2 regions of the Pantoea folii genome follow, and region 1 is predicted to be linked to the other one. Evidence: predicted binding sites of a transcription regulator. Region 1 holds the regulator's gene; the other holds the start of a gene.
What was found. Region 1 encodes PurR, which represses purine synthesis genes. Its sites were predicted from a motif close to CANGCAAACGTTTGCNTG; they were not measured.

Region 1 (4,856 bases):
CGCTCACCACAGGCAGAAAGCGCCTGCACAGCCTGTGCTGAGAAACCGCAGCTTGGCAGTTTCGGGGAACCTTTCATGTATAACAGAATCGGGTTTTCTGCGATCTGGCGCTGAATTTTTTCAACAGTACTCATTATTGCCTTCCTTAATCCTTCACTTCGTGTTTGTTTATTGTAGCGACTTCAGCCCCGCACTGAAAACGGGATTTTGCGTTACCGACCAGCTGATCGCCATGTTTGTTAAGTGCTGAGGGTACAGATAACATTTTCCTATCATTAATAAGCATGAACAAATTAATAATTAGCAATAATTTCGCTGCGTTAAACAGCTGAAATCGCTCAATTTAGCGACATTATCTACCTGGTAACAGATTAATAGAAAAAGGCCTTACCTTTTGGAAAAAAAGTGGATTAGAATTGCTTCGGCGCTGATCGTTGATCAGATTTCTCTTACTCTGCCGCAGCCTGCTTTTTGCCAGACTGCTTAACCTGTAACCGGACTATGCGTTTACTGATTACGCTTTTCATACTGGCTTTTGCGCAACTGTTTTTTAACGTGGCTTCTGCTTCTCAGCATGCCCCGATTAATGCCAGTTTGCATAATGCTGAGAAAAAAAGTGCGCGTGAAGATGAGCGCCGCAAGCGACGCCCGGTTAAATCAACGGCTAAAAAGTCTCGCCTGACCACCGTGCAGAAGCTCAAGCTGAAAAAGCAGAGTAAAACCGAAACCGCCTTAAACAAATCCAGCCGCAAAAAATCCCTGCTGAAGTCGCCATTGAAAAAGTATGGCCATCAACGCCTCGCGAAAAAGTCCCCAGATGTGGACGATGAAGTTCAGGGACTCACTGGCATCAAGATGAGCAAATCCCACCGCCTGCGCTACCAAAAGGCACGCGAAACCGCGATGACGAAGTTGATGGGACAACTGGGCAAGCCTTACCAGTGGGGTGGCACCTCACCCCATACCGGTTTCGATTGCAGTGGTTTAGTCTGGTATGCCTATAAAGATCTCGTCAAATACAAATTCCCACGCACGGCGAATGAGATGTATCACCTGCACGATGCCGCGCCCATTAAGCGTGAGATGCTGGAGAAAGGGGATTTGGTATTCTTCCGCATCAATAATCGCGGGACTGCCGATCATGTGGGCGTTTACCTCGGCAACGGTAAATTTATTCAGTCACCCCGCACCGGTAAAGACATTCAGATTAGCGCATTGGGCGAAGACTACTGGCAGAAACACTATGTCGGTGCGCGCCGTATGATGACTCCAAAAACTATTCGCTAATTGTTGCGCAACATCCTGTGGCTCTCGCCACAAAAAAAGCCGGACGCTTAATCAGTGCCGGCTTTTTTTATTGATGCGCTTTGAATTAATGAAGAATGGCGGTGAAGCTAAACGCAATAATCATCAACAGTGCGCCAACCGTGGTCATTAGCGCCAGCTTTAAATCTGTACTCATCACTTCTCCTTAGTCACACATTTATTAGGGTTAAAACAATTTTCGCACAGCGGTGGGCAAAAATCTCGTCTTATCCGCGCTGGCTTGCTAGAATCGCCGCCTTTCGTTGCGCAACTGATTTTGCGCATGCTGTATTTACAGCCTGCTGAAGTGATTTTCCCTGCCTGATACGGCAGATTTGCCCCCCTTTTAGGGCATAAAACCCTTCGCAGACGCAAACGTTTAACAATATACTTATCAGTAAGTTGCGATAAGCCGGGGAGTACCTTTTTCATGGCAACAATTAAAGATGTAGCGAAACGCGCGGGTGTATCTACCACCACCGTTTCGCATGTCATCAACAAAACGCGTTTTGTTGCAGAGGAAACGCGTAACGCCGTATGGGAAGCGATTAAAGAGCTGCACTATTCGCCGAGCGCCGTTGCGCGTAGTCTGAAGGTGAATCACACCAAAACGCTGGGACTGTTAGCCACTTCCAGCGAAGCGCCCTACTTTGCCGAAATTATCGAAGCGGTTGAGAACCACTGTTTCGAACGCGGCTATACCTTGATTCTGGGCAACGCACATAACGATTTGCAAAAGCAGCGCGCTTACCTGTCGATGATGGCGCAAAAGCGTGTGGATGGTCTGTTAGTCATGTGCTCCGAGTATCCTGACGATTTGCTGCAGATGCTGGAAGACAACCGCAACATTCCGATGGTCGTGATGGACTGGGGCGCCTCTCGCGGCGACTTCACCGATACCGTACAGGATAACGCCTTCCAGGGGGGTTACCTGGCTGGACGCTACCTTATCGAGCGCGGTCACCGAGATATCGGTGCGATTCCGGGTCAAATGGAGCGCAACACCGGCGGCGGGCGCCATGCGGGCTTCCTGCAGGCGATGAGCGAAGGCGGTGTGACCGTGCGGCCTGAATGGGTTGTTCAGGGCGACTTCGAGCCAGAATCGGGTTATCAGGCGATGCAGCAGATCCTTAATCAGAAACAGCGTCCGACCGCCGTGTTCTGCGGGGGCGATATCATGGCGATGGGCGCGATCTGTGCCGCCGATGAGATGGGACTGCGCGTGCCGCAGGACATCTCCGTGATTGGCTATGATAACGTGCGCAACGCGCGCTACTTCACCCCTGCGCTCACTACAGTTCACCAGCCGAAAGCGGAGTTGGGCAAAAAAGCGCTGGAAATGCTGCTGGATCGCATCACCAGCAAACGCGAAGAGCCGCAAACCATTGAGGTCCAGCCTACACTGATTGAGCGTCGCTCCGTGGCGGACGGTCCATTCCGTGATTACCGCCGTTAAAGCTGATTTTCGCTGAGCCACTCGTGGTTCAGCGTTTCAGCATCGCCAAGATAGGCGAGTAACCACTCCAGCGCGGGTGACGCACGCTGTTCTGACCAACTGACGCAGCAGGGACTTTCCGGAAACGGCTGCGGCAGTGATAGCTCCACCAGCGCGCCACTGTCGAGTAAAGGTCGCGCGAGGTGGCCCGGCACCATGCCCACGCACAATCCCGCCTGCAAACAATCCATCCCTGTTTCCCACTCTGGCACCACTAAACGCCGCTGATTATCCAATGTCCAGGTCATGCGTCGTGGTAATGCGCGAGAGGTATCTTCCAGTACCAGCGATGGCCAGGCACGCAGCGCTTCTTCGTTGAGATCGGCACTCGCGGCCAGAGGATGATCAGGACTGACCACACAACACCAGTTGAGAGCACCCATATCCTGAAAGGCAAAACGTCCACCCACCGGGATTGCCTGGGTGGCACCAATCGCCACATCGACCCGCCCGTCTGCTAAGGCATCCCATACACCGTTAAATACCTCGTAACTGATGATCAATTCCATATCCGGGAAATGACGGTAAAAATCCTTTACCAGTTGTCGGGTACGCTGGGGTTTTACAATGCAATCCACGGCAATACTGAGCTGTCCGCGCCAGCCATTCGCCAGTTGCTGGCATTGCCTGCGGGTTGCCAGCATTTTTTTGATAACAGATCGCCCTTCCCGCACAAAATGCTCGCCTGCAGGGGTTAACACCACCTCACGGTGCTGACGCTCAAACAACGGCACGGCCAGCCAGGTTTCCAGCTGGCGCACCGTATAGCTAACGGCAGAGGGCACGCGATGTAATTCCTGCGCCGCTGCGCTGAAACTGCCATTGCGCGCGACGGCGTCCACTACTTCCAGCGCATACTCAGACCACATACTTTTGCCTTCAAAAATTTTAACAGCACTGCGCAAATATTAGCGTTTCACAAAGAATGACGCACTCTTTTACACTCCCCGACGTTCAATCTGCCAATGAGAATTACTATGTTGTCGTCAAAAGGATTTATGCCCTATCTTGCCGTGCTCAGCATGCTCGGCTTCCTCGCTACGGATATGTATCTGCCTGCTTTTGGCGATATGCAGCGTGACTTCGCCACCGCGCCGGGCACCATCAGCGCCAGCCTCAGTCTATTTCTCGGTGGTTTTGCCTGCGCCCAGGTATTCTGGGGACCGTTATCAGATCGCTTTGGACGTAAACCCATTTTATTGGCAGGTTTGACGATTTTTGCCCTGGGTTGCCTGGGGATGTTATGGGTGACGGACGTCAATATGATGCTGGCACTGCGCTTTGTGCAGGCGGTTGGCGTGTGCGCCGCCGCGGTCAGCTGGCAGGCACTGGTGGTCGATCGCTACCCCAAAGCCCAGGCCAATAAAGTTTTTGCTACCATAATGCCGCTGGTTGCCCTTTCTCCTGCGCTGGCACCTTTGTTAGGTGCATGGCTGATGGGCCATTTCCACTGGCGCAGTATCTTTGTCGTGCTGACGATCATTGCCGTGCTGCTGGTCATCGGCACGCTGCAGCTTGCTGCGCCTAAAAAAGCCAAAGCAGATAATGCTCCGCAACCCGGCTGGCTGAATCTGCTCTCCACGCGTGTCTACAGCGGCAACGTGCTGATCTACTCTGCCTGTTCTGCCAGTTTCTTTGCCTGGCTAACCGGTTCGCCGTTTATCCTGGCGTCTGCGGGTTTAACGCCCGCCGATATTGGTCTGAGCTATATTCCGCAAACCATCGCATTTTTGATTGGTGGCTTTGGTTGCCGCGCGATGCTGAGCCGATATCAAGGATCGCAACTGCTGCCGTGGCTGTTGGTGCTTTACAGCCTGAGCATATTAAGTCTGTTTGTCGTCGCGATGCTGCCTGCGCCTTCGTTGATTGCTCTGTTGCTGCCTTTCTGTGGCATGGCACTGGCCAATGGCGCCATTTACCCGATTGTGGTTTCCAGCGCATTAGCGCCTTTTCCGCACGCCACGGGCAAAGCCGCAGGTTTGCAAAATCTGCTGCAACTGGGTTTGTGCTTTATCGCCAGCCTGTTGGTCTCTGCCGGATTACAACAGGCGCTCTA
Region 2 (4,856 bases), on a different contig from region 1:
ATCAGCGAACGGGGTGGAGCGGCGTAATTTATCGCGCAATCCCTTCGCGATTTACTGCGCAATAAATTGCGCCGCTACGTCTACTTTGCAGATCACTATCAGCGTCATCAATCAACTGGCCACCGCCAGCGGGAACAACAAACGTTCCTGTTCAACGCGGCGCTGACGACGCAATTGACCCGGCGTGACGCTGAAGTAGTTCTTAAAGGTGCGGGTATACGCCTGCTGCGTATCAAACCCGTAGCTCATCGCCACCTGCAGAATCGCTTCATCGCTGTTGATCAGCGTGAGCGCGGACTCAGTCAACCGGCGCTGACGGATGTACTCTGCCAGAGAAAAACCGGTGTGCTGACGGAACAGACGTTGCAGATGCCAGCGGGAGTATCCCGAGCGGCGTGCTACTTCATCCAGATGCAAATCGTGCCCTAAGTTGTCTTCAATCCAGTCCAGCAAACTACGGATAAATTCGCGCTGATTCATGGGAACCTCCTGCTTCGACAATATGTCCAGTGCAGTCACTGTAGCGCGTTAAATTTATCCCTTAATTAGCAGAAAATTAGCGCAGAATTAGCAAGAGGGGAAATGGGTGCTCCGCCTTAATAAGTCCAGCGGCAGAAAGGCAGCAAGAGCGTGAATCCTCAGGCTCTTATATAAGTCAGTGACGGGGGTGAATGCTCGCAGCTAACGCCTCTGCAGCGGGAAGTATGACGGAGGGTAATTCTGGCCTAATTATCTGGCGCTACACTGCGTCCATCAGTTTGGGAGAACACTATGCGTGTGCTGCTGGTAGAAGATGATGAAATGATTGGCGCCAACTTGCAGCAGGCGCTGGAAGCGGCGGGCTGGTCGGTGGACTGGGTGCGCGATGGCGTATTTGCCACCAATGCCTGGGCCGAAGGCGGTTATACCTGCGTGCTGCTCGATCTCGGTTTACCGCGTGAAGACGGTATTCACGTATTGAAGCGTGCGCGTACGCGTGGCGATATGACGCCCGTGCTGGTGCTGACTGCGCGTGACACGGTGCAACAACGCATTCAGGGACTCGACAGCGGCGCCGATGACTATTTGCTTAAACCCTTTGATCTGCAAGAGGTACTGGCGCGCATGCGTGCAATCACCCGACGTCGTCACGGAGCGGCGGATTCCCTGTTAGGCAGTGGCGATGTGCAGCTGGATATGATGACGCGCGAAGTGCTGTACAAAGGCCAACGCGAACAGCTGACTGCACGCGAATATGCCCTGCTCTACGCTCTGCTGGAGCGACCAGGTGCCATACTGTCACGCGAACAATTAGAGAACCGCATTTACGGCTGGGGTGAAGAAGTCACCAGCAACGCCGTTGATGTACTGATCCACGGCATGCGCCGCAAGCTCGATAACGAAGTGATTCGCAACGTGCGCGGTTTGGGCTGGCGAGTACCGGCAATATGAAACCTTTCACTTTTATGCGCTCCCTGCGTAACAAACTGCTCGCCACGCTGGTGCTGCTGCACCTGGCGATGATCGGCGGCGTCACCTGGTATTTCTACCATTGTTATGGCGACATGATGGGCACCATGAAGGACGATCAGCTCGCCAAGATTGCTGATGCCTGGTCCTCCAGCCAGCGTATGCCTGCGCTGATGCCAATGGTGATGCAGCAAGAGAAGCTGAAGAGCACCTACATCGTTCAGCTGTGGGACACCAATAATCATCTGCGTGCCAGCTCATGGCCTGCTTTACAGGCGCCGCTGCAGGCAAAAAAAGGCTGGTCCGATTTAAAAGTCGGCGACTGTGGCGATGACTGTGACTGGCGCGTGTATACCCGTCCCGGCGAACTGGGCAGTGAAATCGGTAATATTCAGGTTTTACACAACATCGGCTACATGAAAAGTTTGATGGTGAAGCGGGTGCTGTCCGCCATCATTCCCTTAATGCTGATGATGCCGCTGTCACTGCTGGTGATCTGGCTGGTAGTACGTGCCATCACGCGAGATTTGCGCGTTGCCTCGCGACAGATTGCCGCACAAGAAACAATGCATCCACACTCGGTATCGCCGGATGGCTTACCGGATGAAGTGCTACCGCTGGTGGCTGCTTATAACTCTCTGCTCGATAAGCTACGGGCAGCCTGGTCATCGCAGCGACAGTTCCTTGAAGATGCGGCACATGAACTGCGCACGCCGGTTACCGCCGTCACCTTGCAGCTGGAAAATCTGCGCCAGCATATTCAGCCTGGTGAAGCCAGTCGCCAGTTTGATCAGCTGGAAGCAGGCGTCACGCGCACCCGCCATCTGGTGACGCAGTTGCTGAATATCTCGCGCCAGGAAGATCAGTCGGTGGTGGCCACGGTGGAAACCATCCAGCTCGATGATTTGCTGAAAGAGAGCATCGAGCAGTTGATGGTGGTCGCCGATAAACGCGGCATTGATATCGGTTTTAATGGCACCACGCACTATCGCCTGCACGCCAGCCGTTCCGATTTGCGTAGCCTGTTTGATAACCTCATCGGCAACGCGATGCTGCACACGCCGGAAGGCAGCCTGGTAGATGTGCTACTGCATCGCGTGGGCAATCACACCGTGGTGGATATCGTCGATAACGGGCCGGGCATGCCGGAGTCCTTTATCGAACGCGCCTTTGATCGCTTCACCCGTTCGCCAGATGTACAGGCGCAAGGCAGCGGTTTGGGTCTGTCGATTGTGCGCAGCGTAGCGCAGAAGCATCAGATGCAGGTCGCGCTGTCGAACTGCCATAACGCCCAGGGACAAATCTCCGGCCTGCAGGTGCGTGTGACCTTGCCATAACCGACGTGTCGCTACCGCCTTGAATATCCAGCGCGGTAGCGGCACAACGTATTGCGTCTTTTCCTCATCTAAATCGCCCTACACGATGAACCACGCATTTTTCGCCGCCAAATTTTAAAGGCGCATGATAAATCGTGCCGCTACGTTCTTTTTCTGCATCTGACATTTTTGCGGTTGTACGCGACAACGTAAACGGTTGCGGGGTTCCGTTCGCCACACGGTATTTATGTGATCAAAATCACATATTCAGTGAATCAAAATGCAACACATTTTGACAAACGTGATCAAAATCTATTTCCTATCGCTCTGTTACAGGCACATTACGCACATTTGAAAATTCGGCGATTCAGACCGGATAAAAACAACACACGGCCCATCCCCTGGGATCGATTTCACTCGATTGCGGCGCAACCGCAGCAATCACTAGCATGTGGTTAATAAAATAATGAAATTTAAAGCATTGATAGCAGGGGCCTTACTGGCCAGCAGCTGGACCGGCGCGGCACAAGCGGCAGACAGCGATCCGCAGTATCTTTCAGACTGGTGGCATCAGAGCGTTAACGTCGTGGGCAGTACGCACACCCGCTTCGGGCCGCAGTTCAACAATGACGTGTATCTCGAATACGAAGCCTTTGCTAAAAAAGACTGGTTCGATTTCTACGGCTATGCGGACTTGACCAACTTCTTTGGCGTGGGTAACAGCAACGCTAACGGCATTTTTGACCACGGTTCGCCGCTGTTCATGGAAATTGAGCCACGTTTCTCTATCGATAAACTGACCGGCACCAGCCTGGCGTTTGGTCCGTTTAAAGAGTGGTATTTCGCGAACAACTATATCTATGACATGGGCCGCAACGCTTCACAGCGTCAGAACACCTGGTACATGGGTCTGGGTACCGACATCGATACCCACAGCGATATCGGTCTGTCATTGAACGTGTATGCCAAATACCAGTGGCAGAACTACGGTGCAGCGAACGAAAACAGCTGGGATGGTTATCGCTTCAAAGTGAAATACTTTGTGCCGATTACCGATCTGTGGGGCGGCAAGCTGAGCTACATCGGCTTCACCAACTTCGACTGGGGTTCAGACCTGCGCGATGAGACCGGTCCATCACGTACCAGCAACTCGATCGCGTCCAGCCACATTCTGTCGCTGAACTACGATCACTGGCACGTTTCTACCGTGGCACGTTATTTCCACAATGGCGGTCAGTGGGCGGATGGACAAGAGCTGAACTTCGGCAACGGTCCGTTTGAAGTGAAATCAACCGGTTGGGGTTACTACCTGGTCGTGGGTTACAACTTCTAATTAGCTAGATCCTTAGCGGCGCAATTTTCGCGCGTTACTGAAACGGCAATATCGCTATCAGAAACGCATTAAATTGTGCCGCTACGTAGGCTGACCGGCTGTAAAACCCTGCCCGTCAAATCTGCGGCTTATAGGCATTCACCATCCACGGCACGCCGAACTTATCGGTAAACATGCCGAAACCGTGCGCCCAGAACGTCGGTTCCCACTTTTTCGTCACTTCCCCACCCTCTGACAACGCGTCAAACCAACGTTTACCCTGCGCTTCATCTGGCGTGGATAGACTCACGGAAAATCCGGCATAACTTGCCTGCTGTGCACCGTCGCTCATCATTAATTCACCCTGCCCGATGCGCAGATGGGCATGCATGATCTGTTCAGGCGAGAAGGTCACGCCAGAGGGGCAACCTTCATCTTCGACGGTGGTTTCATCGGGCATATCGCCAAAGGTCATTTTAAACAGCAGTTCGCCGTCGGTGGCCGCAAGATAGAAGGCTATCGCCTCTTCACAGCGACCGTTGTAAAACACATAAGGTGTAATTTGCATGGTCAGTTCTCCACAATTGGAACGTCCAGTGCAAGTGTAGTGCGCAATAAGTAATCAGCTGCGAGCCAGGCCGCACTCTTACCTTTGTTGACAATAGCGGCGGAACAGCTGAGCCATATACGCGCTCATTGGGGTCAGCGCCGTGTCTTTCCGCTGGATCAAATAGAAGGTGGCTTTGGGTAGCGGATCGTCAAGATCGAGGGCAATGAGC

Region 2: AC1MDE_RS11405 (nucleoside-specific channel-forming protein Tsx) is a predicted target of PurR. The motif match lies at 2,972-2,989, and genes of this name have one in related genera.

The regions. Positions count from the first base shown of each region.
Region 1 covers NZ_JBWXON010000031.1:4,084-8,939, reverse strand. Annotated here, with positions in the region: gene AC1MDE_RS24945 (Grx4 family monothiol glutaredoxin) at 1-137, opposite strand, end outside; gene AC1MDE_RS24940 (C40 family peptidase) at 502-1,287, shown strand; gene cydH (cytochrome bd-I oxidase subunit CydH) at 1,373-1,462, opposite strand; gene purR (HTH-type transcriptional repressor PurR) at 1,736-2,761, shown strand; gene punR (DNA-binding transcriptional activator PunR) at 2,758-3,669, opposite strand; gene punC (purine nucleoside transporter PunC) at 3,778-4,856, shown strand, end outside.
Region 2 covers NZ_JBWXON010000008.1:72,144-76,999, forward strand. Annotated here, with positions in the region: gene AC1MDE_RS11390 (helix-turn-helix domain-containing protein) at 112-480, opposite strand; gene AC1MDE_RS11395 (response regulator) at 772-1,431, shown strand; gene AC1MDE_RS11400 (sensor histidine kinase) at 1,428-2,786, shown strand; gene AC1MDE_RS11405 (nucleoside-specific channel-forming protein Tsx) at 3,232-4,098, shown strand; gene yjdN (VOC family metalloprotein YjdN) at 4,214-4,645, opposite strand; gene AC1MDE_RS11415 (LysR family transcriptional regulator) at 4,724-4,856, opposite strand, start outside.